Regions from separate parts of the Actinomadura sp. 3N508 genome, predicted to be linked through region 3. Evidence: riboswitches for the same ligand, from Rfam matches in the RefSeq annotation. Region 3 holds a riboswitch; each other region holds the start of a gene.
What was found. A riboswitch is a leader RNA that binds a small molecule or an ion and turns the genes downstream of it on or off. The one in region 3 is predicted to bind thiamine pyrophosphate.

Region 1: it holds a riboswitch for thiamine pyrophosphate, as region 3 does, so the genes downstream of both, ACH34S_RS31120 (purine-cytosine permease family protein) here and thiO (glycine oxidase ThiO) in region 3, are expected to answer to the same signal.
Region 2: it holds a riboswitch for thiamine pyrophosphate, as region 3 does, so the genes downstream of both, thiC (phosphomethylpyrimidine synthase ThiC) here and thiO (glycine oxidase ThiO) in region 3, are expected to answer to the same signal.

What each region holds. Positions count from the first base shown of each region.
Region 1 is NZ_JBIRAX010000010.1:172,935-182,322, reverse strand. Features, by position in the region: gene tuf (elongation factor Tu) at 1-398, opposite strand, end outside; gene ACH34S_RS31145 (hypothetical protein) at 485-652, opposite strand; gene ACH34S_RS31140 (MFS transporter) at 663-1,877, opposite strand; gene ACH34S_RS31135 (arginine deiminase) at 1,936-3,141, shown strand; gene ACH34S_RS31130 (ATP-binding protein) at 3,536-4,081, opposite strand; gene ACH34S_RS31125 (PAS domain-containing protein) at 4,504-6,546, opposite strand; gene ACH34S_RS31120 (purine-cytosine permease family protein) at 6,624-7,970, opposite strand; TPP riboswitch at 7,963-8,094, opposite strand; gene ACH34S_RS31115 (rhodanese-like domain-containing protein) at 8,219-8,554, opposite strand; gene ACH34S_RS31110 (SSI family serine proteinase inhibitor) at 8,601-9,068, shown strand; gene ACH34S_RS31105 (hypothetical protein) at 9,224-9,388, shown strand, end outside.
Region 2 is NZ_JBIRAX010000006.1:278,018-287,405, reverse strand. Features, by position in the region: gene ACH34S_RS23070 (serine/threonine-protein kinase) at 1-1,593, shown strand, start outside; gene ACH34S_RS23065 (sensor histidine kinase) at 1,604-2,773, opposite strand; gene ACH34S_RS23060 (Mth938-like domain-containing protein) at 2,863-3,228, shown strand; gene ACH34S_RS23055 (hypothetical protein) at 3,294-4,379, shown strand; TPP riboswitch at 4,471-4,584, shown strand; gene thiC (phosphomethylpyrimidine synthase ThiC) at 4,580-6,310, shown strand; gene ACH34S_RS23045 (TetR/AcrR family transcriptional regulator) at 6,500-7,117, shown strand; gene ACH34S_RS23040 (metallophosphoesterase family protein) at 7,138-7,974, opposite strand; gene ACH34S_RS23035 (helix-turn-helix domain-containing protein) at 8,027-8,593, opposite strand; gene ACH34S_RS23030 (alpha/beta hydrolase family protein) at 8,673-9,388, shown strand, end outside.
Region 3 is NZ_JBIRAX010000003.1:707,373-716,760, forward strand. Features, by position in the region: gene ACH34S_RS14595 (serine/threonine-protein kinase) at 1-1,055, shown strand, start outside; gene ACH34S_RS14600 (hypothetical protein) at 1,092-1,250, opposite strand; gene thiE (thiamine phosphate synthase) at 1,328-1,996, opposite strand; gene ACH34S_RS14610 (Rv2175c family DNA-binding protein) at 2,113-2,487, opposite strand; gene ACH34S_RS14615 (NAD(P)/FAD-dependent oxidoreductase) at 2,566-3,777, opposite strand; TPP riboswitch at 3,872-3,986, shown strand; gene thiO (glycine oxidase ThiO) at 3,976-5,103, shown strand; gene thiS (sulfur carrier protein ThiS) at 5,100-5,300, shown strand; gene ACH34S_RS14630 (thiazole synthase) at 5,303-6,073, shown strand; gene ACH34S_RS14635 (DMT family transporter) at 6,222-7,169, shown strand; gene pknB (Stk1 family PASTA domain-containing Ser/Thr kinase) at 7,206-9,107, shown strand; gene ACH34S_RS14645 (deoxyribonuclease IV) at 9,128-9,388, shown strand, end outside.

The DNA of each region.
Region 1 (9,388 bases), on a different contig from region 3:
ACGACCACGTGCCCGACCCCGACCTGCCGGGCCAGGACGATGTGCTCCCGCGTCTGCGGCATCGCCCCGTCCTGCGCGGACACGACGAGCACGGCCCCGTCCACCTGCGCCGCCCCCGTGATCATGTTCTTCACGTAGTCGGCGTGCCCCGGAAGGTCGACATGGGCGTAGTGCCTGGTCGCGGTGGTGTAGTGGACGTGCGAGACGTTGATGGTGATCCCGCGGTCGCGCTCCTCGGGGGCCCGGTCGATCCGGTCGAACGGCACGGCGGACGCCATCCCGCGCTCGGCGAGCACCTTCGTGATCGCCGCGGTCAGCGTCGTCTTGCCGTGGTCGACGTGCCCCATCGTGCCGATGTTCACGTGCGGCTTGTCGCGCTCGTAAAGCTGCTTGGCCATTGTCCTGTCCTCACTGGTGGATCCGGTGAGAACCCGCTTGGGCCACCCCCCTCCGCTGGTTCTCCGGAGGGTGGGACGGAGAGGGGTCAGCTTCGCCTGAGCGCAGCGAACCGGGGGGCGTGGGGGGTCGTCCCCCCACAGGCAAAGCGCGCGCCGTCGACGACGACGACCGCGTCCGCTGCCGAGAAGGCAGCCGACACCGCGCTCAGCAGGCCAAGGGCCGCGAGCGTCGGGGTGCCGACTGCCAGGAACATGCTTCGAAGATTAAGAGCCGGAACCCGCCACGTCGACAGATTTTCCACCTGCGGAAACACGCAACAGGACAAACCCCACGCCCGCCCCCGCGAACTGGAACCCGGCAATGGCCAGCACGAGCCCCACGGCCCCGATGGCGTCGGCGGAGGCCGCCGTCAGCGCCGCACCCACCGCCGAAGCGCCGATCTTGAGGCTCCCGGCCGTCGTGTTGACCTGGCCGAGCCGACCTGCCGGCGCTTCCCGCTGCCGGAGCATCAAAGTCGCCGCAAAAACCGGCCCTTCACAAATGCCCGCGACCACACAGGCACCAGTAGCCCACGCCACCGACGGCGTGACGGCAAGCGAGGCGAGCGAGCCCCCGAACGCGACGAGCCCGACGAGCATGACCGGCTCCGCGTGCTTGGGCGTCAGCCACCGGCTGGACGCGAGCGAACCGACCAGCGACCCAACCGCCATGGCAACGAGCAGCCGCCCACCCGCACTCGGAGACGCGCCCATGTGCTCGGCGAGCAGCACCGCAGTTACCGCGACCCCACCGAACCCCATCCACGCAAGCGTCGTGGCAGCCGTCAGCGCCCGCAGAACCCGCCCCCGGACCAGCACCACCAACCCGCCCGCGATCATCGAGAACCCGCCGCTCACCTCGGACTTCGAATCAGCGGCCGGCCCGGGAAACGGCAACAACGGAAGCGTCAACAACCCGAGAACCCCAGCGACGACAATCGCGACCCCGGCGTACTCCCCACCTGCCACGGCCGCGAGCCCAGCAGCCAGCCCCGGCCCCGCGATGCCCGCCAGGTTGTAGCTGGACGCCTCAAGCCCATAGGCCCGCGAAAGCCGCCCCGGCGGCACGAACCGCGGCAGCAAACTCGTCAACGCGACAACCACCGGCTCGGTACACCCGACCACCGCCGCCACAAGCAACGCGAGCACAAGCGGCGACCGCCCCGCCATCCCCAGCAGCAGCCCGGTCGCGACGGCGTACCCGGCCGCAAGAGCGACGGCGACACCACGCGGCCGGGCGACCCTGTCCACGACGATCCCGAGCAACGGCCCGCTGAGCACATACGGCAACGTCATCGCGGTCTGGAGATACCCGGCGCTGGCAGCGTCCCCAGTGCGTGCCTGCACGGTCAGGACCAGTGCCGTGGCGACCCCTTCGGCGGACACCCGCAGCAACGTCGCCGACGTGAGGTGCAGCGGCAGCGCCGATCGGCCGATCACCCTCCGCATGGTGGCACAGCAGAATGACAGAAGATCCAGGCCACCTAGACTGCAGAGTGTGACGGTAGCGAACGAGCATCGGGTAACCAGCGAGGTCGGACGGCTCCGGACCGTCCTCCTGCACCGTCCCGGCGCGGAACTGAAGCGGCTCACCCCACGCAACAGCGACAAGCTCCTGTTCGACGCGATCCCCTGGGTCGGCAGGGCCCAGGAAGAGCACGACGCGTTCGCCGAGGCCCTCCGCTCACGCGGCGTGGAGGTCCTGTACGTCACGGAGCTTCTGCAGGACGCCCTGGAGTACGGGCCCGCCCGCGAGCAGGCCATCGCGGACGCCATCGTCGACCTCCGCCTGGGCGACCAGCTCCGCCGCGTCGTCGAGGAGTACCTGCGCGACCTCGACCCCGAGAACCTCGCGCACACGCTGATCGCGGGCCTGGCCCACGAGGAGCTCAAGGCGGGCCACGGCCTCGTCTACCGCCTGATGAACCGCCTGGACTTCATCGTCGACCCGCTCCCCGGCCTGCTGTTCACCCGCGACAACAGCACATGGATCGGCGACCGCCCGGCGGTGACCAGCCTCGCCATGGAGGCCCGCCGCCGCGAGTCCGCACTGACGGGCCTGATCTACGCCCACCACCCACGCTTCGCAGACGTAGACCCGGTGTACACCCCGTCCCTAGAACACCTAGAGGGCGGAGACGTCCTCCTCCTAACTCCAGGCGTGATCGCCGTAGGAACCGGCGAACGAACAACCCCCGCAGGCGTAGAACGCCTAGCCCGCCAGGTCATAGGAGCAGGACTGGCAAACACAGTTCTAGCCGTCCCCATCGCCCAGGAGCGCGCCACCATGCACCTGGACACGGTCTGCACGATGGTCGACGTGGACACCGTCGTCATGTACCCGCCGGTCGCCCACTCCCTGACCGCCCACACGGTCACCCTCAACAACGGCGACCTCCGCGTAAGCGAGCCGCGCCCCTTCCTAGAGGCTGCCGCCGAAGCGATGGGCCTGGACCGCCTAAAGGTGATCGACACCGGCCTGGACCCGGTAACCGCAGAACGCGAACAGTGGGACGACGGCAACAACACCCTCGCCGTGGCCCCCCGCCTATGCGTCGCCTACGAACGCAACATAGAAACGAACGCCCAGCTAGAGGCGTCCGGCATAGAGGTCATAAGAATCACCGGCAGCGAACTGGGCACCGGCAGAGGCGGCCCCCGCTGCATGTCCTGCCCAATCCTCAGAGACCCCCCACCCACCTAACCAAGATGGGTCGCGAAGCGACCAAAACACACACGCGCATTGAGCAACCCATCAGACGCGCGCACCGCGCACCCCCCGACGCGCAATGAGCAACCACCGGACGCAACAACCCCAGCCCGCACAGCAACCACGCAACAACCTAAATGCTTGCGATCGCGTCCGAAGGCAGGTTCGAGCTTGCGAGAACCTGATCGCGCAGCGAGCCGCCAGGCGAGCCGGAGCGATGCCAGCGATCGCCCGTGTTTCTCGACGATGGAGGCCCGCCAGGGCCGAAGGAGGAGAGAAATACAAAAAAACGAATACAGCTCGGGCGATGTCGACGGGGGCACGACAACGCCCGAGCTTGGGGAGGACATTACAAGGTCGGCGCGGGATTCTCTAGACGGGGTCCGGGTTAAGCCGGGTATGCCCTGCTCGCAGCGGTCCCGTTTCGACGTCCGTCGCGTAGATCGTCCGGTTCGTCCATGAGATCTGGGAAGTCGGCGAGGTCTGGGACGGCGGCGTGCTCGCCCGCGGGGGCGGCCCGCCCGTTCTGCCCGCTGGATGATTTCGGCGCCCGCAGGACGGCCCAGACCGTGGTGGAGCCGTCCTCGTGGCGGACGCCCCAGCCTTCGGAGAGCGCCTCGACGATGCCGAGGCCGCGCCCGCCGAGCGAGGACAGGGTGCCGGGGCCGCGGCGCGGCTCGGTCATGGCGCCGCCGTCGCTGACCTCGAGTTCGAGGACGTCGCCGCGGCGCAGCCAGCAGACCCTGACCTGGCCGGACGGCAGCGGACGTGCATGGCGGAGGGCGTTGCTGAGAAGCTCGCTGACGATGACGCTGGCGTCGTCCACGACGGATTCGTAAACGCCCGAGTCGACCAGCTCCGAGCTGAGGCGCCTCCGGGCGACCGCGACGCTGGACGGTGCATGTGGGAGCAGTACGACGCTCGACGCCCTCACCTCCCCGTGGTTTCGTGTACTCGGATGAGTCCCGTCACCGCTCTTCCAGTACGACCGAAATGCCCTGTTGGTCGGGACCGGAAACCCGAACGGTTCATTCGCCACCTGCACAACGAGTCACCGGCCATCCGGTCACGGTGATCACCCCCGCATCGGAATCCCGTCACGAACGGCAACCATCCAAGGATCTATCCAGCCAACGGTGGATTTACTCCTCGGCCGCTCGTTTCGTCCGTCACACCCCGTGGACGCCGCACTTTCCCGCAGGAAAGCGGCCGCGACGACCGTCGAGACCACATGAATGCCCTGGTCACGGCTGTCCTATCGTGGCGCGACGGTTCGGATTTGATTACGCTGAGTAGTCACAGGACGGCCTCCCCGGTCACTGACGCGACACGTTGACACTAGGCCCCGGCGGCGGGTCAGGGCGCCGCGCGGAGCACGAGCCGCATGCACGTTCCGTTACCGGCATGCGCGCCACCTGCGGGTCCATGGCCTTCTGTGGCCTGCAGAACTACGTTCGGACGGGGTGCCAAACCGTCCGATCGGAGGGCCTCGTCCCGCTGCGCCGGACCTATGTGAGATCCCTCACTTTTGCCGTGCGAGGCCGGATGCGCGGAGATCGTTCCGCCCTGCGCCTCGGTCAGGCGTTTGACGATGTAGAGGCCGAGCCCGATGCCGCCGAACCGCCGCCGGTCCCCGGCGTCCCCCTGGACGAACCGCTCGAAGATCCGCTCATGGTCGCCCGCCGGGATGCCGATGCCCTCGTCGGCCACGGTCACCACGATGGCGCCGCCCTCGCGGACGGCCCGGACGCTGACCGTCCCGCCGTCCGGGGAGTACTTGAACGCGTTCTCCAGCAGCTGCCCGAGGACGATGTCGGTCGCCATCGCGTCCCCGCGGCAGGACGGCAGCCCGGGCTCGATCTCCAGCTCGACGCGGTGCAGCGGCGACAGCGACCGGAACCCGCCGACGACACCCTCCAGCACCCGCGTCAGGTCGAACGACTCGATCGTCACGGTCAGCTCGTCGGCGCCCGCGCGCGAGCCGAGCAGCAGGTGCTCGACGAGCCGCCCCAGCGACTGGGCGCGTTCGGCGATGGTGGCGACGGCGGCGCGCCGGTCGGTGTCGGGCAGCTCGTCCCACCGGTTGACCAGCGTGGAGGCGAAGCCCTGCACGACCGTGATCGGGGTGCGCAGCTCGTGGCTGGTGGTGGCGAGGAACAGGTCCTTGGCCTCCTCCAGCGCCTTCGCCTCCGACACGTCGCGGAAGTCGACGACGAGCTCGCCGGTCTCCTCGATCTCGGCGGCGAGCACGTTCAGCCACGTCCCGGACTCCAGCCGGTACGTCAGCATCTCGCCGAGCGCGGGCATGCCGAACGGCAGCGGCCGCCCGAGCGCGTGCTCCGGCGCGATGCCGGTGAGGGTGTGCGCGGCGGGGTTCCACTGCCGGACGACGAGGTTGTGGTCGAGCACCGCGATCCCGTCCGCGCTGGAGTCGATCACGGCACGCTCGTGCGCCCGCTGCCGGACGACCTCCGCGTACGCGACGGCGTTGCCGACCGCGACGCCCGCGTGCCCGGCGAGCAGCTCCAGCAGCTCCAGCTCGATGTGCCCGACCTTGTGCCCGGAGAACAGCGCGTAGAGCGCGCCGTAAGGCCGGTTCTGCAAGTAGGACAGGCCCAGCGCGATCGTGTGCAGCCCGGAAAGCTCGGACCAGATCAGGTCCCCGAGGCGCTGCTCGCCCGTCGCGAGCTTGACCGTCTTGCCCGACCGCAGCAGCTCCCCGACCAGGCTCGTCCGCAGGTCGGCGGACGTGCCGCGCATGTGCTCGGGCAGCCCGGACATGTTCACCAGCCGCAGCCGGTCGCCCTCGATCCGCACGAAGCCGCCCGCGTCCGCGCCGGTCAGCTCGATCAGCGCGGCGGTGATCCGGTCGAGCACGACGGCGAGGTCCAGCTCGGCGTTCAGGTCGGCGACGATGTCGTTCAGCCGGCGGACGAGCCGCGCCCGCTCGGTGATGTGGTGCTGGACGATCTCGTCCTCGTCGACCGGGTGGTACACGCCGACCCAGCCGAGCAGGGTGCCGGACGGGTCCTTCAGCAGGCTCGTGTCGATCCGGACGTCGATGAGGCGGCCGTCCCGGTGGAACCGGCGGGTCGCGATCGAGATCTGCCCGCCCTCGCCCTCGCTTTCGCCTTCGCCTTCGGCGAGGTCCGGCGAGTCGGCGGCGCGGCGGGTGAGGAGCCGCTCCTGGACGGCGTTGTGCTCGGCCTTCAGCTCGTGCGGGACGATCGGCGGCACCCGCCCGACCATCTCCGCGGCGCTCCAGCCGAACATGCGCTCGGCGGCCGGGTTCCACACCGTGACCCGATGCCGCTGGTCAACGGCCACTATCGCGTCGGCGGCGCTCTCGATGACCGCCCGCGCGATCGGGTCATGGACGTGGTGATGCACGCCTGTCATCGTGCCACCGGACTCCTGTCCGGCGCGGGGTAACTTACGCCGAAAGTTGCCACAGCCCCGCCGGTCGAACGGGAGCCTTACCGTTTGGTAAGCCTGCCGATGAGGAGCGCGGCGCCCCCGGCGACCAGGAACGACAGCAGCGAGGCGCTCATCCAGCTCTGCGTCTCGAAGTGCAGCGCGCCCTGGACGTCCTGCCAGAAGCCCGCCCACCGGCTGACGGTGCCGGGGTTGATGAGCTGGTACACGACGAACCCGACCGCCCAGGCGGCGATCATGCCCCAGCGGGACGGCGCCGTCCGCGAGGCGTCCCAGCCGCTGCCCCGGCGGCGGCCGAGGAAGAAGTCGGCGGCCAGCACGCCGAGCATCGGCACGAACACCGAGCCGATCAGCGACAGGAACCCCGCGTAGTCGCCGATGTCCAGCGCCAGCGCGAGCACCGTGATGATCACCCCGAGCGCGACGCTCAGCACGCGGCGGTCGGCGCGCGGGACGAGGTTCTGGATCGACACGGCCGTCGAGTAGGTGTCGGCGAACGACTGGTCCGCCTCGCGCAGCACGAAGACCGCGAAGAACACGACGCCGAGCGTGACGTTCAGGAACGGGTCGAAGACCTTGGTCGAGTCGCCCGCGACGAGCGCCAGCGCCAGCAGGCCGAGGACATAGGCGACGATCTGCGTGACCGAGTATCCGACGGCGGCGGCGCCGAACGCGGCCCGTTCCGTCCGGGAATGGCGGGTGTAGTCGGCGGCGACCGGGACCCAGGAGATCGACACCGCCAGCGCCGCGTCCGCCCCGAGCCAGAAGCCGCCCCACGAACCCTGCGTCAGGTCGGGCAGCGGCTCGCGGAGGAGCTGGACGTAGAAGTAGACCAGCGCTATCCCCACGGCGACCGTGACGTAACGGCGCAGGATCCGCACGGAGCCGAGCGGCCAGATGGTCAGCACCGTCGTGATCGCTCCGGCGGCGACGACGTAGCCCCAGCGCGGCACGCCGTCCCAGAGTTCGCGGGCCGCGTCCGCGATGACGATCAGCTCGAACGTCCCCCAGCCGATGAGCTGCGCGACGTTCAGCACGGTCGGCGCGTACGACAGCCGCGCGCCGAACAGGCCGCGGAGCAGCACCATCGCGGGCTGCCCGGTGCGCGCGCCGGGCACCGCCGCGAGGCCCAGCATCAGCCCGCCGAGGATCGTTCCAACGGCCATCGCCGCGATGCCCGCCATGATCGACAGGGTGGGCCGGCCGTCGGCGTCCGGCGCCAGGACGGTGTAGGCACCGGAGAAGGCCAGAAGGCTGACCCCGAGGTTCGCCCAGAAGGCGCTCTGGTCCCAGAAGCCCAGCACCCTGGGCGCGGGCTCGTCGAGCGTGAACGGAGCCTCATTGTTAGGACGCGCAGCACCATCACGCGCATCAACATCGGACGTCACGGACTCACACTCCCTACGCCGGCATTACCCGGACAGGTTCATGCGGTCGGCGACGCCTCTAAGGCCGCCCTCTCAGCCCGGCTTACACCTCTGCGGTGCGGCCCGAGCTCCCGCGGTCATCGGTCGGGCCCGATCGTACAACCGCCCGACTTCCCCCAAAAGGGCGTAGATCACCCCGAAGGCAACCGATCATGCGCGGCGCCCCGTCTGCGGCCACATCCGGCCGGGCCGCTTCAGGCCACGTAGCTTCAGGCCACGTAGGGGGCCCCGTCGCCGCCGCCCTCCATCGGGCGGCCCGCCTCGACCCAGCTCTTCATCCCGCCGTCGACGTTCCTGGCCAGCCAGCCCGCCTGGTTGAGCGCCCCGGTCACCTGCGCGGACCGCGACCCGGACCGGCAGATCACGTAGACCTCCCGGTCGCGTGGGACCTCTCCGGCACGATCACCCAGCTGCCCCATGGGAATGTGGACGGCCGTGGGCGCGTGGCCCGCGTCCCATTCGTCCTGTTCCCGGACGTCCAGCAGGTAGCCGTCCTGCGGGACGTCGGCGGCTCCCACCGCCGGCACGTCGTCCCCGAAATTCATCACACCCCCATGGAACCGCGCGAAGCACCCCTGCGTCGAATCACGCATGCGGTATCGGACGCTCCTTTTCGCGTCGCCCGGACTGGCCATGGTCCTGTCCCTGGCCGCCTGCGGCGACGAACAGGCCAAGGGGACCCCCGCCGACCAGCCTTCGGGCACGACGTCCGTGCAGCCCTCCGGCCCGCCGGCGGACTCCCTCACCATCAATGTCAAGGCCTCCAAGGAGGCACCCGCCAAGACCTGGACCCTGAAGTGCGAACCGCCCGGCGGTGACCATCCCAAGGTCGCCGACGCCTGCGCGGCCCTCGCCAAGGCCAAGGGCCAGGACCCCTTCAAACCCGTCCCCAAGGACCAGATGTGCACCATGATCTACGGCGGCCCCGAGCTCGCCACGGTCAAGGGCACCTGGCAGGGAAAGAAGATCGACGCCGAGTTCTCCCGTGACGACGGCTGCCAGCTGGACCGCTGGGAGAAGGTCGGCCCGCTCTTCGGCCCCGTACCCAAGGTCCGCTGACCGAGCCGTCCCCGTTTCGGCTCCGTCCAGACAACCACGCTCCCTACCCCACACCCCATACGACACCCACAGCCCACACGACCCATCGGCCTCGCCCGCCAGCCGGGCGGGGCCGCCTTTTTTGAAGATCGGCTCGCGGATTCACCATGCGGCTCATGAACTACATCGCGCTGGCCCTCGCCGCCGCGGGCGCCATCGCCGTCCTCTACCTCCTGAACGCCTCGATCACCGTGACCCCCCACGCGACGATCGAGCAGGCCCCGACGGTGACGTGCTCGTCCGTCCTCAGCGCCAGGAGCGGCAAGGAGACCCTCGAAATC
Region 2 (9,388 bases), on a different contig from region 3:
GTGAAGCTCGTGCGCCCCGAGTACGGCGACGACCCGCAGTTCCGGCGCCGGTTCGCGGCCGAGGTGGAGGCGGCCCGCCGGGTCGGCGGGTTCTTCACCGCGCAGGTCGTCGACGCCGACCCGGACGCGGACCGGCCGTGGCTCGTCACCGCCTACGTGCCGGGCCCTTCGCTGCAGGCGGCCGTGGACGAGCAGGGGCCGCTGCCCGTCCGCGCGGTGCGCGTCCTCGGCGCGGGGCTCGCGGAGGGGCTGACCGCCGTCCACTCCTGCGGGCTGGTGCACCGCGACCTCAAGCCCGGCAACGTGATCCTCGCCCCGGACGGGCCGCGGGTGATCGACTTCGGGATCGTGCGGGCGCTGGAGGGCGCGTCCGGCACCGCCACCGGCACGATCACCGGGACGGTGGCGTACATGGCGCCCGAGCAGGCCCGCGGGGACCGGGACATCGGGCCCGCCGCGGACGTGTTCGCGCTCGGCTCGGTGCTGGTGTTCGCCTCCACCGGCGCCTGCCCGTTCGGCCAGGGCCAGGCGCAGGCGGTGCTGTACCGGATCGTCCGGGAGGACCCCTACCTCGACGAGGTCCCCGCCGAGCTGCGCGACCTGGTCGCGGCGTGCCTGGCCAAGGACCCCGCGGGCCGCCCCGCCCTGGCGGAGGTGCTGGAGCGCTGCGCGGGCGCGGCGGGCGACGGGTGGCTGCCGCCGTCCGTCCTGGCCATGGCCACCGCGATGGCCCCGGCCGCGACCGCCGCCGGGCGGGACCCGCGGACGACCGATGTCGACGCCGCCCCGCCGCCGGAGAACCCGCCGCCGCCCGCCGCCCTGCCGCCCGCGGGTCCACCGCCCGCTGCCCCAGGGCAGTACCCCGCCGTGACCGCTGCCGCGCCGCGCCGGTCCGGGGCACGGACCAGGTGGGTTCTCGGCGGTGTCGCGTTCTTCGCCGGGTTGGCGCTGCTCGTGACCGCGGTCGTCCTCGTGCTGCTCCGGACCGGAGACGACGGGAAGGGCCGGGCCACCGCGTCACCGTCCGCGAACCGGCCCGGGCAGCCGGCATCGGCGGTCGTGGGGCGCATCCAGGACGCGCAGGCCGGGTTCTCCTATGCCCGCCTCGGCACGCCGTGGGTGACGCCAGGAGGTGCCTGGACGCGACCGGGATGGTTCACCAGCGGGCAGATCTCTCCGCTGCGGCAGCGCAACGGCGACTCCACCTTCAACGCGACGTCCCTGGCCGGGCTGCCCAGGGCCGACGAGAGCCGCGGCTACACCGGCCCCGGCGACCTGGAGACCGTCGCGGCGCGCGTGAAGACCCGCGTCGTCCGCGAGCTGTTCACCGTCCAGCACACCGAGACCGAGCTCGCGTCCAAGCAGGTCGAGCTGAGCGGCGGTGGCACGGGCTGGCTGGAGAAGGCCCGGTTCGACTTCCCGCAGGCGCGGGCCCAGGGCTGGCCGGTCACCGGGGACACGATGGCGCTCCTGATCATCGACCAGGACGGCGCGCCCGGCGGCACGCCGGGCGTTCTCCTGGTGTCCGCCCCGAGCGCCTTCGCCAACCAGGGGGACATCGACCAGATCCTCGGATCCGTCCGCACCCCCTGAGCGGCGGGCGTTACTGCGGGGAGACGACGTCCGCGACAGGGATGACGGCGGTGACGACGAACCCGCCGCCGTCGCCGGGGCCCGCGTCCAGCGTCCCGCCGACGCTGCGCGCCCGCTCGATCATGCCGAGGATCCCGAAGCCGCCCGGCGTCCCGCCCGACGGCCCCGCCCCGTTATCCGCGACCCGCACCACGAGCCCGCCGTCGCCGTCGCGGGTCAGGGTGACCGTGACGCGCTCGGCCGCAGCGTGCTTGACGACGTTGGTCAGCGCCTCCTGGACGATCCGGTACGCCGCGACGCCCACCTCCGGCGGCAGGGGCCCCACGCCCGCGTCGTCGAGGTCGACCTCGATCCCGGCGGCGCGCGCGGCCTGCGCGAGGTCAGCGATCCCGTCCGGGCCCGGCAGCGGCCCGGACGCCCCGGACGGCTCGACGTCCGTCCCGCGCAGGACCTGCAGGGTGCCGCGCAGCTCCGTGCGGGCGTCCCGGCACGTGTCGGCGATCGCCGTGAGCGCCTCCGCCAGCTCCGCCCGGTCGACCGGCCGGTCCCCGCGGACGAGATGCGCCGCCGCCCCCGCCTGGACGCCGATGACCGTGATGCTGTGCGCGAGAAGGTCGTGCAGGTCGCGGGCGATCCGCAGCCGCTCCTCGGCGACGCGCCGCCGCGCCTCCTCCTCGCGCGTCCGCTCCGCCCGCTCGGCCCGCTCGGTGATCGTCGCGAGCCGCGCCCGGTGCACCCGCCACACCTGGATCGCGATCACGATCGAGACCACGGCCTCGATGACCGCGATCTGCTCCAGGAGGGACTTGCCGCCCGCCTGCATCCTCATCGCGCTCACGCTTAGGAACAGCACCAGGCCCGCGATGGTGAGCATGCCCCGGGCCCGCCGCCCCAGCACCGCGTACGCGAACAGCGCGACCACCTCGGCGGGGACCAGCGCGTGATGCTGGTACTGCGCCAGGTGGTACGGGAGCACCAGCGTCAGCAGTGCCACCAGCCCCGGCGTCGGCCACCGCCTGATCACCGCGAGCGGCGCGTGCGCGGCGACGAGCAGGAGCGTCCCGGCCGCGTCCAGGTCCCGGACGCCGGGCCACATCACCGCGACCACGACGGCGACGCACGCCAGCAGGGCCGCGAACAGGGCGTCGCTCGCCGCCACGCCGGCCCTGGGCACCGTCACCACGCGTCCATCTTCCCGGACCCCTCCGGCCTCCGCACATCGCCCCCGCACCGCCGGTGGACGACGGCGGTTTTCAGTACCCTCCGCGCATGGAGAGATCACCTCGGATCACGCATATCGCCTGGGGTCGCATGGAGGTCGAAGGGCTTGAGGCCGGCAAAGACTTCAAGCTGTATCCGGGCGGGGGCCGCGCGTGGGACTGGTCCGAGCACGGCACACGCCACGACCCGGGGATCCAGCCGGGCGAGGTGCGGGAGCTACTGGATCACGGCTGCACGGTCGTCGTCCTCAGCAGGGGCATGGAGCTGCGCCTGAAGACGATGCCCGCGACGCTGGAGGCGCTGCGGGACGCCGGCGTCGAGGTGCACGTGGCGGAGACGACCGAGGCGGTCGCGCTCTACAACCGGCTGGCCGAGACCGAGCGCGTGGGCGGGCTCTTCCATTCGACCTGCTGATAGGCCGGGATGAATGCGGTCGTCCCGGCCTATAGTTCTGCAAACTCCATCATGAAGGGCTGACCGTGTCCGTCGCTCCCCCGTCCCGCTCCCAGCCGGAGGTCCGGGTCACGCTCGGCCGCGGCGCCTACCGCTGGCCGTTCCGCGTGTTCCTGGCCGCGCTGACGGCCGGCCTTCTCGTCGCGCTGTCCACGCGCACCGGCGGCGCCGCGTGGGCGCCCGGGGAGGCGCGGCGGGTCGTCACCATCTACGGCGGAGGCGGCGCGCTCATCGCGCTGGCCGCCGCCGGCTGGGCCTTCGTGATCTTCCGTAGCCGCCTGGTCGTGACCATCGGGGAGAAGGGCCTCGTCCTGCGGCGCGCCAAGAACCAGGTGGTCGTCCCGGCGGACGCCGTGCACGCGGTCGGCATCGTGTGGCCCGTCGCCGACCCCGTCTGGACGGTCTGGATCGACACCGAGGCGGCCCCGGACGCCGGCGCCGTCGCGAAGGTGGACGGCGACGCGATCACGCTGCACCGCGACCGGTCGCTCCCGTCCGGCTGGCTCGCGTCCGTGCGCACCGCGGCCACGGAGACCCTCGGTGCCGCCTGGCGCGTCCTCGACGACACGGGCGAAGAGGTCGAGGAGCCGCGGCCGGACGCGCTGCCCAAGACCGACCGCCTCGTGGTGGACGGCGCGGGCCGCTACCGCGACCAGGGCGGCGGCGCCGTCGTCGCCGTCGCCTGCGGGCGGCTCGCCACGCGCGGTCCCGGCCCGGCCCGCTTCCGCCGCACCCCCGACCGGGGCCGCCGGACGATCGTGCTCCGCGACCCGCACGCGGGCCGGCTGCTCGCCTTCAAGAAGTCGTCCCGGCTGGCGGGCGGCGGCCGCATGCGGGTGTTCGACGCGGACGGGCGGCACATCGGCACGATCAGCCGGCTGCGCGAGCCAGCCTTCCACGCGGCCGGCGGGACGCTCCTCGGCACCACCCGGCGGCACGGCGACCGCCATGTCGTCACCGGCGTCGACGGCCGCGAGTCCGCGTCGCTGCGGACCAAGGGCGGCGACGACGGGCGCATGTGGCTGGAGCGCTCGCGGTCCGCGCCGGACCTGCTGCGCACCCTCACGCTGGCGCTGCCGATGGTGGTGCGGCTCGCCCGCCGGTCCTCCTGACGCGGCCGGGGCGGCCGGCCCTCCGCAGATCAGGGCCTTATCCCATGGGCCCCGGTTGCGGCAACGGGGGTGCGCCGGGTTAGCGTCGAGCACGACAGATCGCGGGGGTCCGGCGAACCGGGCTGAGATAGCGGCTGAGACGGCCGCTGACCGCATGAACCTGACCGGGTAATGCCGGCGTAGGGAGAGATCGAGTCGTCATGACCGAACCTTTGGTTGCAGCCGCCCGCAAGACCTACCTTCGGGGCTCGCGTCCCGACATCCGGGTCCCGATGCGGGAGGTGCCGCTGACCAGCGGCGACACCGTCGTCCTGTACGACACGTCCGGGCCGTACACCGATCCGTCGCAGGAGACCGACGTCCGGCGGGGGCTGCCCGCGCTGCGGGCGCCGTGGATCGAGGGGCGCGGCGACACCGCCCCGTACGAGGGCCGGGCCGTCCGCCCCGAGGACGGCGGCCGCAGAGATGGGGCGCGGCCGCCGCGGGACGGATTCCCGCCGCGCCGGCCGCGCCGCGCGACCGGCGGCGCGGTGACGCAGCGCGCGTACGCGCGGCGCGGGGAGATCACGCCGGAGATGGAGTTCGCGGCGCTGCGCGAGGGGGTGGCGCCGGAGTTCGTCCGGGACGAGCTGGCCGCCGGGCGCGCCGTGCTGCCCGCCAACGTCAACCACCCCGAGATCGAGCCGATGGTCATCGGCCGGAACTTCCTGGTGAAGGTGAACGCGAACATCGGGAACTCGGCGGTGGCCTCGTCCATCGAGGACGAGGTCGAGAAGATGACGTGGGCGACCCGCTGGGGCGCCGACACGATCATGGACCTGTCGACGGGCCGGGACATCCACACCACCCGCGAGTGGATCCTGCGGAACTCGCCGGTGCCGGTCGGGACCGTCCCGCTGTACCAGGCGGTGGAGAAGGTCGGCGGCGACCCCGCCGAGCTGACCTTCGACGTCTTCCGCGACACGGTGATCGAGCAGGCCGAGCAGGGCGTGGACTACATGACCGTCCACGCCGGGGTGCTGCTGTCGTACGTGCCGCTGACGGCGCGGCGCAAGACCGGGATCGTGTCGCGCGGCGGGTCGATCATGGCGGCGTGGTGCCTGGCGCACCACGAGGAGAACTTCCTCTACACGCGGTTCCGGGAGCTGTGCGAGATCTTCGCCGCCTACGACATCACCTGGTCGCTCGGGGACGGCCTGCGCCCCGGCTCGATCGCCGACGCCAACGACGAGGCGCAGTTCGCCGAGCTGCGCACCCAGGGCGAGCTGACGAGGATCGCCGCGGAGTTCGGCAACCAGGTGATGAACGAGGGCCCCGGGCACGTCCCGATGCACAAGATCAAGGAGAACGTCGACCTGCAGCAGGAGTGGTGCGACGGGGCGCCGTTCTACACGCTCGGGCCGCTGACCACCGACATCGCGCCGGGCTACGACCACATCACCTCCGCGATCGGCGCGGCGATGATCGGCTGGTACGGCACCGCGATGCTCTGCTACGTCACGCCGAAGGAGCATCTCGGGCTGCCGGACCGCGACGACGTCAAGGCCGGCGTGATCGCCTACAAGATCGCCGCGCACGCCGCCGACCTGGCGAAGGGCCATCCGGGCGCGCAGGCGTGGGACGACGCGCTGTCGGACGCGCGGTTCGACTTCCGGTGGGAGGACCAGTTCAACCTGTCCCTCGACCCGGACACCGCGCGCGCCTACCACGACGCCACGCTCCCGGCCGCCCCGGCGAAGACGGCGCACTTCTGCTCGATGTGCGGGCCGCACTTCTGCTCGATGAAGATCACCCGGGACGTCCGCCGCTACGCCGACGAGCACGGCCTGGCCGAGGAGGACGCCCTCGCGGCGGGGATGCGCGAGAAGGCCGACGAGTTCCGCGCGGGCGGCGGGCGCGTCTACCTGCCCCTCTCCCCCGGCGGCGCCTGACGCGAGCTTCGGTGATTGCTGGTGAGGAGGCCCGCCGCGGACACGGCCGCGGCGGGCCTTCCCGCGTCCCGGCGAGGTCGCCGCCCCGCCGGCGGAGGTACGCGGCTACTATCAGGGGACCGTTCCAAAGCCGCGGATCCCCGGATCGCCGCCGGCCCGTTGACCCGCCGGGAAGGATCGACGACTCAGGTGACCAGCGACGACATGCCGAAGCCCGGCCAGGTCCGGGCGATCCGCGCCGACGTCCGCCGCAACCGCGCCCGGCTGCTCGCCGCCGCCGCGGAGATGTTCGAGCGGGACGGCGCCGGCGCCTCACTGGAGGGCGTCGCGCGGCTGGCGGGGGTCGGCATCGGGACGCTGTACCGCCACTTCCCGACCCGCCAGGACCTCCTGGAGGCGCTGCTCGCCGACGTCTACGACGGCCTGGCCGCGACGGGCCGCGAGCTGCTGGTCTCCCCCGCGCCCGGCGAGGCGCTGACGGCATGGCTGCGCGCGTTCATCGCGCGGATCACGGTGTTCCCCGGCATGGCGGCCTCGGCCGTGGTGTCGCTGCAGGACGAGCGGCCCGGACCGGCGGCCGCGTCCGGACCGGCCGTGGCGTGCCGCGCGATGCGCGACGCGGGCCAGGCGCTGTTCGCCCGCGCGCAGGACGCCGGCGACGTGCCCGCCGGCGCGGTGTTCACCGACGCGCTCCGGCTCGCGGGCGCTATCGCCGTGGTCACCGAGCGGGAACCGGCGGCGGCCGACCGGCTGCTGGCCCTCGCCGCCACCGGCCTGATCCCCGGCAAGGGCGCCCACGGCGGCTGAGCCCGCCGCGCCGTCGGCGGTCAGGTGGTCTCCGGCACGGGCAGGATCCGGCGGGGCCCCCGGGGCGCGTCGCCGCGCTTGCGCCATTCGCGCGGGTAGCCGACCGACACCTCGATGTGCGGGACGTCGCCGGTCCAGATCGTCCGGGGGATGTGGAGGTGGCCGTACACCACCGACACCGCGCCGAACCGGGTGTGCCAGTCTGCGGTCCGCTCCGTCCCGCACCACTGGGCGAACTCCGGGTACCACAGGACGCGGGTCGGCTCGCGGACGAGCGGCCAGTGGTTGACCAGCACCGTCCGCGTCCCGGGTTCGAGCGCCGCGAGGCGCTTCTCGGTGTAGGCGAGGCGCGCGTCGCACCAGGCGTCGCGCGTGGGGTGCGGGTCGGGGTGCAGGTAGACCTCGTCGGTGCACACGACGCCCGCCTCGTGCGCGATCCTCAGGGCCTCCTCCTTGGTGGACGCCCCCTCCGGCCGGAACGTGTAGTCGTACAGGAGGAACAGCGGCGCGATCGTCACGGGGCCGTCCTCGCCGTCCCACACGGGGTACGGGTCCTCGGGGGTCAGCACGCCGATGCTCCGGCACATGTCGACGAGCGCGCGGTAGCGGGCCTCGCCGCGCAGCCGCACCGGGTCGTTCTTGACGGTCCAGAGTTCGTGGTTGCCGGGCGTCCAGATGACGGTGGCGTAGCGTTCGCGCAGCGTTTTCAGCGTCCACTCGACGTCGGAGACGTACTCGGCGACGTCGCCCGCCACGATGAGCCAGTCGTCGCCGGACGCGGGCCGCAGCCCCTCGACGAACGCGCGGTTCTCGGGGAATCCGACGTGCAGGTCGCTGATGGCGTGGACGGCGCTCATCCAGAGATCGTAAGCCCGTGCCGCCGGGCCGCGTTCCGCGCGGGGTGCGGTGTCACTCCTCGTCGGCGGGGAGCGTGAAGAGCCGGACGTGCACCGGGCGGGCGCCGGGCGGCGCGTCCTCGCGGCTGTGGCCGTGCTCGTGCAGGAGCCGGATGTAGGCCTCGAAGAACTCCGCGAGGCCCTCCTCGGTCATGTGCGCGAAGCCGCGCGACAGCAGCGCCCAGGCGCGGTCGCGCGCGTACTCGGCGGGCAGCCGGGCGAACAGCTCCATGTCCTCGGCGTGCCCGACGCGCATCAGCTCCTCCAGGACGGCGCGGTCCTCGGGGGCGACCGTCTCCGGGGCGGGCAGCCGCAGGTCGCGCGGGGTGGCGGCGGGCCGCCACCAGCGCTCCCGCCCGGCGGAGCGCTCCGGGATCTCCTCGATGAACCCGTACTTCTCCAGCTGCCGCAGGTGGTAGCTGGTCGTGCCGGTGTTGGCGCCGAGCACCTCGCCGATCGTGGTGGACGTCGCCGGGCCGTGCGCGCGCAGCCGGTGCAGGATCCGGCGGCGCAGCGGATGGCTGAGCGCCTTGATCCGTCCCGGGTCGTCCAGGATCACGGGCTCGGTGTCGTCCTTCATGAGGAGCAGTCTAGTACTACAGACGGATCTTTGCAGAGAACTCTTTGCAGAGTTTTCTCTGCGGTCTACCGTGCTCGGCATGACGAGAGCAATCACGGTCGCGTTGACACTCCTCGCCGGCGTCCTGCTGGGCGCCGTCCCGGCCTCGGCGTCCGGCCCGATCCCGGCGCCGCCCGGCCTGACCTCCGCCGACGTGAGCTTCAACGGGTTCGGTGGCCTCACGCTGCACGGCACGGTGCTGGCGCCGGCGAAGGCCGCCCGGCCCGTGCCGGGCGTCGTGCTGGTCACCGGGTCCGGCGCGGGCGTGCCGCGCGAGCACCTGCTGACGGAGGCGACGGAGTTCGCGCGGCGGGGCCTCGCCGTCCTGATCTACGACAAGAGATCCGTGGGCTACAGCGATTTCCGCCGGTCCTATTCCGAGCTCGCGGACGACGCGCTCGCGGCGGTGGGCGCGCTGCGCGCCCGTCCCGGCGTCGATCCGGCGAAGGTCGGGCTGTGGGGGCTCAGCGAGGGCGGCTGGGTGGCGCCGCTCGCCGCGTCCCGGTCCGCGGACGTGGCGTTCGTGATCGTGGTCGGCGGCAACGCCATGACGCCGATGCGGCAGCAGGTCTGGAACGAGACGTCCGCGCTGCGCCGCGCGGGCGTGTCCGGGTCGCTGATCGAGCACGGCAAGCACAACTTCGCCCGGCTCGGCGCGGACGCGGGCCTGTTCGCCGAGGCGTTCTTCGACGCGCAGGGCGTCCTGGCCCGGGTCCGGCAGCCGCTGCTCGGCGTCTGGGGCGCACGCGACCTCCA
Region 3 (9,388 bases):
GGTCGGCCAAGGCGCGCCCCGCGCCGTCCCGCTCGGCGCAGGCCGCCCGGTCCGGCCCCGACCGCCAGGCCGGGGGCGCAGGCCCGGACCGGCACGGAGACCCCGATCGGCACGGCAGCGGCGCGCACGCGGCGCGCGGCAGGCGCCCAGATACCCCGCTCGGCCCCGACGACCCCCGCGGCCTGGGCGGCTACACGCTGCTCGGAAGGCTCGGCGAGGGCGGCCAGGGCGTCGTCTACCTCGGCCGCGACGGCGACGGCGAGTTCGTCACCGTCAAGCTGCTGCGCGGCGGCGTGGCGGCCGGGCAGCGGGCGCGCAGCCGGTTCGTCAAGGAGGCCGACGCGGCCCTGCGGGTGTCCGGGCGGCACACGGCCCGCGTGCTGGACGCCGACATGACCGGCGACCGCCCCTACATCGTCAGCGAGTTCGTCGAAGGGCCGCCGCTCCAGCACGTCGTCGAGGACCGCGGCCCGCTGCCCCCGGCCAAGCTCCGCAAGCTCGGGCTGCGGACGGCGGCGGCGCTCGCCGCGATCCACCGCGCCGGGATCGTGCACCGCGACTTCAAGCCGGGCAACGTGCTGCTCGGCCCGGACGGCGCCAAGGTCATCGACTTCGGCATCGCCCGGATCGCCGACGCCACCCCGGTGACGACCGGGCCGGTCGGCACCCCCGCCTACATGGCGCCCGAGCAGATCGAGGACGAGCCGGTCGGGAAGCCCGCCGACGTGTTCGCGTGGGGCGCCACCATGGTGTTCGCCGCGACGGGACGCCCGCCGTTCGGCACCGGTCCGAGCGCGGCGGTGATGCGGCGGGTCACCTCCCGCAGCCCCGACCTCGGCGACCTGGACGGCCCGCTGCGCGACCTCGCCGCCCGCTGTCTCGACAAGAACCCGGCCGCCCGGCCGACCGCGTCGCAGATCGTCCGGGCGCTCCGCGAAGGGCAGGGACCGATGCCGAAACCGCGGCCGACGCGCATCCCGCGCTACCGGTGGCGGATGATGGTCGCGCTGGCGGCCGTCGTCCTCTCCGGCTTCGTCCTGGGCATGCTCTTCTGAAGGGGCATGCCCTTCTGAACGGGCGAGCCCGGCGGCTCACCAGTGCGGCGGACGATCCTCCAGGAAGCGGGAGTCGTCGGTGTCGCCGCGCCACTCGCCCCAGCCGGTGTCGGTGTCGTCGGAGGTCTGGTCCGGCAGGATCTCCAGGTCATCGTCCAGCTCGACCGGGCGGTCGTCGTCGGGTCCCACGCTCATGATCTCCATTGTGGGCGATCGTGTACCGCCCCGCACTGTGATCCAGGTCAAACCCCGACAAGATCGAAGCCGGCGGGTCAGGCGGCGAGCCGGCGGGCGAACTCCGCCGCCGCGGCCCGCGGATCGGCCGCCTCGGTGATCGCCCGGACGACCACGGCGCGGTTCGCGCCCGTGGCGAGGACGTCGCCGAGGTTGCCGAGGTCGATCCCGCCGATCGCGAACCAGGGACGCGCCACCCGCTGCGCGGCGACGTACTCCAGCAGCTCCGGCCCCGGCGCGGGGCGTCCCGGCTTGGTCGGGGTGGGCCACACCGGCCCGGCGCAGAAGTAGTCGACGCCCGGCTCGACGGCGGCCGCCGCCGCCTGCCGGCCGGAGTGCGTGGACCGGCCGATCAGCATGTCGCCGCCGACGATCTCGCGGGCGGCGTCCACCGGCAGGTCGTCCTGGCCGAGGTGCAGCACGTCGGCGCCGGCGGCGTGCGCGATGTCGGCGCGGTCGTTGACGGCGAGCAGCGCGCCGTGCCGCTCGCACGCCGCCCGGAAGATCTCCAGGTAGGCCAGCTCCTGCCGGGCCTCCAGACCCTTCTGGCGGAGCTGGAGCAGGTCGACGCCGCCGGCGAGCACGGCGTCCAGGAACTCCGGCAGGTCCCCTTGCCGCTCCCTCGCGTCGGTGCAGAGGTAGAGGCGGGCGCGGCTGAGCCGGGCGCGCAGCGCGACGGCGCGCTCGGTGGGGAGATGCCTGGACACGGCGGAGAGACGTCCTTCCGGAAGGTTTTCGCGGGGCCGCGCGGCTGTTGCGTCGCGCGACCCCGCGATCGTGTCAGACGTTCCGGCGGCTCAGGCCCCCAGGGCCGGGGGACGGGCTAGAACGCGAGGGCCTGGGCGCGGCGGCGGACCTCGGTCCCCCGGTTCTCGGTGAGCGCGTCCACGGGCGTTCCCGGCAGCGTGTCATCGGCGGTGAACAGCCAGCGGATGGTCTCGACCTCGTCGAACCCGGCGTCCGACAGGAGCGTCAGCGTGCCGGGCAGGCCCTTGATGACCTGACCGTCCTTGATGAACGCGGCGGGCACCATGGGCTCGCCCTCCCGGCGCACGGCCAGGAGCCGGTGCTCGCTGATGAGCTGCTTGATCCGGTTGGTCTTGATCCCGAGTCGCTCGGCGGTCTCCTTCAGGGAGAGCCATTCGCCCGCGAGGGCGTCGGTCCGGGGGTCCAGTGCGCTGTCAACGGTTGCGTGCATCTGCGTCACGCCCCCTTGCTACCACGCCTTCGGAACCCTCAAACCCCCTGTACAGCCGTTACGCTTCGGCGCCGTGCGCTATCCGCGAACGGCCTGCCGGACGGGCACGTCCGGGTCGGCGAGCGCCCCGGCGTCGACGGGCGTGCCGGCCGCGATGACGCGGCGCGCCTGCACCAGATCGCGGGGCCGGTCGACGGTGAGGATCGCGTCGAGCCGGTCGCCGGTCAGCCAGGCGGCCGTCCACTTCCGGCCGGTCGGGTCCCCGCGGCGAACGATTCGTTCGGACGCCGAATGGTTCCCCGCATACTGCACCATTCGCCCGAATTGCTCGGACCAGAAGTACGGGACGGCGTCGTACACCGCGCCCTGCCCGAGGAGCGTCGCGGCGGCGACGTCGGGGGCGTTGAGGGCGGTGTCCCAGTGCTCGACGAGGAGCCGCCGCCCGTACCGCGCCGACCACCAGGCGGCGCAGTCGCCGACGGCGACGACGTCCGGGCGGGCGGAGCCGGGCACCTCCTCACCCGCATAGGCGCGGAACGAGCCGTCGGTGACGACGCCGCGCTCCAGCAGCAGCCCGGAACCGTCCAGCCAGGACAGTTGCGGCCGGACGCCGATGCCGACGACGACCTCGTCCGCCTCGATCCGGGCGCCGCCGGCAAGCAGCAGGCCGCCGTCTCCCACCTCGGCGACCTTGACTCCGGTGCGCAGCTCGACGCCCGCCTCCGCGTACCAGGGCGCGGTGAGCGCACCGACCTCGGGGCCGAGCGCGCCCGCGAGCGGCGTGTCCGCGGCCTCCACGACGGTCACCGCGCAGCCCTTCTTGGCGGCGGTCGTCGCGACCTCGGCGCCGATCCAGCCCGCCCCGACGATCACGATCCGGGCGCCTTCCGTAAGCCGGGATCGCAGGTCACGGCTGTCCTCGATGGTCCGCAGCACATGCTGCGGCCCGTCCCCCGGCAGCGTGATCGGCACGGCCCCGGTCGCGATGACCAGCCCGTCGAACGGAAGATCGCCCGCCGTGGACGCGACGACGCCGCCGCGCGCGTCCAGGCGCAGGCCCGTGGCGCGCTCGCCGAGCAGGAGCTCGCAGCGCAGCGCGTCCCAGTCGGCGTCGACCGTCGTGTCGTCGGACTCGCCCGCGAGGACGGCCTTCGACAGCGGCGGCCGGTCGTAGGGCGGATGCCGCTCGGCCGAGACGAGGGTCAGCGCGCCCTCGTAGCCCCGGCCCCGCAACGACTCCACGGCGCGCAACCCGCCCAGCCCGCCGCCCACGACGATGATCCGCTCCATGGGGATCCACCCTAGAACTCCCCGGACGCCCGCCCGGACGGCTGCCCACGCACAAGGGATCGGAAGTGGTCGTAAGGTGGAGACCGGGTGGAACAGCACAAAGCGCGGGAGTCCGGTGCGACCGGGCTGAGAGGGCGGCTGGAACGGGCCGCCGACCGCCACGACCTGATCCGGATCATGCCGGCGAAGGGAGCGCGCATGGAGATCGTGATCATCGGGGCCGGGGTCATCGGCCTCGCCACCGCCTGGCGGGCCGCCGCCGGCGGCGCCGCCGTCACCCTGGTCGACCCCGAGCCCGCGGGCGGCGCGTCGGCGGTGGCCGCGGGGATGCTGACCCCGGTCAGCGAGCTGACCTACGGCGAGGAGCCGCTGCTGCGGCTGGGCCTCGCGTCCCGCGACCGGTACGGCGCGTTCGTCGCCGAGCTGGAGGAGCTGACCGGCCTGGAGACCGGTTACCGCACCGACGGGATCATCGAGGTCGCCTTCGACGCCGACGACCTGAAGTACCTGGACGACCTGCGCCGCTTCCAGGAGACCCTCGGCATCCCGGTCGAGGCGCTGACGGGCCGCGAGTGCCGCCGCCTGGAGCCGATGCTGGCGCCGGGCGTGCGCGGCGGCCTGCTCGCCCCCGAGGACGGCTCGATCGACCCGCGCCGCCTGACCCCGGCGCTGCTCGCCGCGGCCGGGAAGCTCGGCGTCCGCCTGGTCAGGCGGCGAGCGGCGGGCATCGTCGTGGAGCGCGACACGGCGGTCGGCGTACGGCTGGACGACGGCACGACCATCAACGCCGACCGCGTCCTCCTGGCGGCGGGCCCGTGGTCGGGTGATCTCGACGGACTGCCTCCCGGGACCGTTCCACCCGTCCGTCCCGTCAAGGGCCAGGTGATCCGGCTCCGCGCCCGGACCCCGTTCATCAGCAGGTCCACGCGCGGGATGGTGAAGGGCTCGTCGGTCTACCTGGTGCCGCGCCTGGACGGCGAGATCGTCGTCGGCGCCACCCAGGAGGAGCTCGGCTTCGACACGCGCGTCACGGCGGGCGGCCTGTGGGAGCTGCTGCGCGACGCCCGCGAGCTGCTGCCCGGCGTCACCGAGCTGGAGTTCACCGAGGTCTCCGCGGGCCTGCGCCCGGGGTCACCGGACAACGGGCCGGTGATGGGCCCGTCCGCGCTCCCCGGCCTCGTCATCGGCACCGGCCACTTCCGCAACGGCATCCTGCTCGCCCCGATCTCCGCCGACATCCTGTCCGCGACACTGCTCGACACCCCCGTTCCAGAAGTAGCCGGGCCGTTCTCGCCCGGCCGTTTCTCCCCCGAGGTGCACTCATGAAGGTGATCGTCAACGGCGAGCCGCGCGAGCTGCCGGACGGCGCGAGCGTGGCCGAGGCGGTCGCGTCCGTCTCCGGCGCCGCGGCCGGAATCGCGGTGGCGGTGAACGACGAGGTCGTCCGGCGCTCGGCATGGGCCGCGACGGCGCTGCGCGACGCCGACCGCATCGAAGTCCTGACCGCCGTGCAGGGAGGCTAGAGGTGACGGACAAGCTGGTCATCGCGGGCGAGGAGCTCGGCTCCCGGCTGATCATGGGGACCGGGGGCGCGCCGAGCATGCACGTCCTGCGCGAGGCGCTGACCGCGTCCGGGACGGAGCTGACCACGGTCGCGATGCGGCGCGTGGACCCCTCCGCCCGCGGTTCGGTGCTGGACGTCCTGACCGAGTCCGGCATCCGGGTGCTGCCGAACACGGCGGGCTGCTTCACCGCGGGCGAGGCCGTCCTCACCGCGAAGCTGGCCCGCGAGGCGCTCGGCACGAACTGGGTCAAGCTCGAAGTGATCGCGGACGAGCACACCCTCCTCCCCGACCCGATCGAGCTGGTCGACGCCGCAGAGCAGCTCGTCGACGCCGGGTTCGTCGTCCTGCCGTACACCAACGACGACCCCGTCCTCGCGCGGCGCCTGGAGCAGATCGGGTGCGCGGCCGTGATGCCGCTCGGCTCCCCGATCGGCTCGGGCCTCGGCATCCGCAACCCGCACAACATCGAGCTGATCGTCGAGCGGGCGGGCGTCCCCGTCATCCTGGACGCGGGCCTCGGCACCGCGTCCGACGCCGCGCTGGCGATGGAACTGGGCTGCGACGCGGTCCTGCTGGCAACGGCGGTGACCCGAGCCCAACACCCCACCCAGATGGCCGCCGCGATGCGCCACGCGGTAGAGGCCGGACGCCTCGCCCGCCTGGCCGGACGCATCCCCAAGCGCCGCTACGCGCAGGCCTCCTCACCCTTCGAGGGCCGAGCAACCTCGTAGGAAAACTAAATGGCCACCTGAAGAAATATTCGCTGGACCTGAAATGTAGGCACCACGAGACTGAAAACGGTCCATCCGAGCCAGGGCACCGCAACCCGGCGCCTCGCTTCGGTGTTCGTCGAAACGTCCCTTACCTAAGGTGCCTGACATGCAGCAGGAAACCGGCGCGCGCGTCGACAAGCTCGCCGTGGCGGCCGCCACGGTGACCGTGGTGCTCTGGGCATCGGCCTTCGTCGCGATCCGCAGCGCCGGAGACGACTACAGCCCCGGCGCGCTCGCCCTCGGCCGCCTCCTGTCGGGAACGGTCGTGCTGGGCGCGCTGTGGCTCGTCCGGCGCGAGGGGCTCCCGCCGAAGGCCGCCTGGCCCGGCATCGTCACCGCGGGCATCCTGTGGTTCGGCGCCTACATGGTCGCCCTGAACTGGGGCGAGCAGCTGGTGGACGCGGGCACGGCCGCCCTCGTCGTCAACATCGGCCCGATCCTCATCGCCCTCCTCGGCGGCTGGCTGCTCAAGGAAGGCCTCCCGCCCCGCCTGCTCGCCGGGATGGCCGTGTCGTTCGCAGGCGCGGCGGTCGTCGGGCTGTCGATGTCCGGCGAGGGCAGCTCGTCCGTCGGCGGGGTGCTGCTCTGCCTCGTCGCCGCGGTCACCTACGCCGCCGGCGTCGTCAGCCAGAAGCCCGCGCTGCGGCACGCCTCCGCGCTGCAGTTCACCACCTTCGCCTGCGCGATCGGCACGCTCGCCTGCCTCCCGTTCTCCGGCCAGCTGGTCTCAGAAGCGGCCGACGCCCCCGCCGGCGCCACCCTCAACATGATCTACCTGGGCGTCTTCCCCACCGCCATCGCCTTCACCACCTGGGGATACGCCCTGGCGCGGACGTCCGCCGGAAAGATGGGCGCCACCACCTACGCCGCACCCGCCCTCGTCGTGTTCATGTCGTGGCTGTTCCTGGGCGAGGTCCCCGGCCTGATCACGCTCGCAGGCGGCCTGCTCTGCCTCGCAGGCGTCGCCGTCTCCCGCAGCACCCGCCGCCCCGCGCCCCCGGTCATCCCGGTCGAATCACCCTCAGGGCTCATCGACGCTCATACTCGCGACTGATGAGAAGCTCGCCGCCGCGCCCGTAAACTCGCAGCGATGGACACGAGGGCTGCCGATCCCCTCGTCGGGCAGGTGCTCGACGGGCGCTACCGCATTGAGTCCCGCGTCGCCCGCGGCGGGATGGCAACGGTCTACGTCGCGCGCGACATCAGGCTCGACCGCGTCGTGGCGATCAAGGTCATGCACGCCGGGCTCGCCGCCGACGAGCAGTTCGTCACCCGCTTCATCGGCGAGGCCAAGGCCGCGGCGGCGCTGTCCCACCCGAACGTCGTCGCCGTCTACGACCAGCGCACCGACGGCGAGCACGTCTTCCTGGTGATGGAGTACGTCGCCGGGCACACGCTCCGCGACGCGCTGACCACGCTCGGGCGGCTCGGCCCCCGCGCCGCGCTGGAGATCATGCAGCCGGTCCTCGCGGCGCTCGGCGCGGCGCACCGGGCCGGTCTCGTGCACCGCGACGTCAAGCCCGAGAACGTCCTCATCACCGAGGACGGCCAGGTCAAGGTCGCCGACTTCGGCCTCGCCCGCGCCGAGACCGCGACCAAGATGACCAAGACCGGCGTGCTCATCGGAACGGTCGGCTACCTGGCGCCCGAACAGGTCGTCTCCGGCGACGCCGACGTCCGCTCGGACGTGTACGCCGCCGGCGTCATGCTGTTCGAGCTGCTCACCGGCCACCTCCCCCACCAGGCCGACACCCCCCTCGCGGTCGCCTACAAGCATGTGAACGAGACGGTCCCGGCGCCGTCCACCGCGATCCCGGGCATCCCGCTCCGCGTCGACGAGCTGGTCACCGACGCCACGAGCCACGACCCGCAGCGCCGCCCGCAGGACGCGAACCAGTACCTCGCCGAGGTCGCCGAGGTCTTCGGCGGCCTCCCGCCCGACTTCGACCGCCGCCTGGAGGAGACGAACGCCACCGCGGTCCTGGAGCGCCCGCAGCACGCCCGCACCGCCGTCCTGGACGCGCCCACGCTCGCCCCCGAGCGCACCAGGGCCGACCGCGCCATCGGCGCGCTGACCGGCCGGTACGTCCTCGTCGCCATCGGCGCGATCGCGGCGATCATCCTCGGCTGGGCGGTCTGGTACCAGACGTCGGGGCAGTACGAGCACGTCCCGTCGTCCATCATCGGCATGAAGGTCGCCGACGCCCGCGACCGCCTGGAGAGCGCGGGCCTGGACGTGCGGACCGCGAAGCCCGTCTACGACGACCGCGTCCACAAGGGCGGCGTGGCGAAGTCCGATCCACCCGCGGGCGCCCGCATCGCCAAGGGCCAGACCATCACCCTCACACCGTCCCGTGGCATCACCCCACAGGAAGTGCCCGACGTAGAGGGCAAGTCCCTAGAGGAAGCCAAGCAGACCCTCAAGGACGAAGGCTTCACCGTCGGCCGGACGAGCTTCACCCCCTCCCAGACGATCGCGAAGAACGAGGTCGTAGGCACGAACCCCGCAGCGGGCCAGCGGCAGTCCCCCGACGAGCCGGTCGGCCTCATCGTCTCCAGCGGCATGTCGATGCCGGACCTCATCGGCCAGGACGGCGACGCCGCCGCGAACCAGCTCCGCTCGATGGGCCTGGACGTCAAGGTCGAGAAGAAGAAGGTCGACGGCAAGCCACCGGACTCGGTGATCGAGCAGAACCCGCCCGAGGGCACCGGCGTGTCCCGCGGCGACAAGGTCACGATCGTCGTCAACAAGCGCGACTGCCTGGTCGACGCGGGCCCGGTCAAGATCGGCTGCGAGGAGGGCGAGGGCGAGCAGAACGTCCCCGTCCCGAACCTGACCGGCCGCAACGTCGACGACGCCAAGAAGGCCCTGGAAGACTCCGGTTTCAAGGTCAGCGTGACGGGCTTCGGCGGCAACACGGTCCGCTTCCAGTCCCCGAACAGCGGCGAGGCCCGCCGCGGCTCGACCGTGACCATCTTCCGTGGCCCCTGACCGGCTAGGCTGAAACCGCCATGACATCGAGCAATCCCGTAGGGGCACACGTCCCCGTGGCCGGTGGCCTGGCCACCGGCGGCCTGAAGTACGCCGCCCAGATCGGCGCCGAAGCCGTACAGGTCTTCGTGTCCAACCCCCGAGGCTGGGCCCTCCCCGAGGGCAAACCCGCCGAAGACGAGAAACTCCGCGCCACGGACGTCCCCGTCTACATCCACACCCCGTACCTGGTGAATTTCGGCTCCCCCAACCAGGAGACCTTGGCCAAGTCGATCGCCACG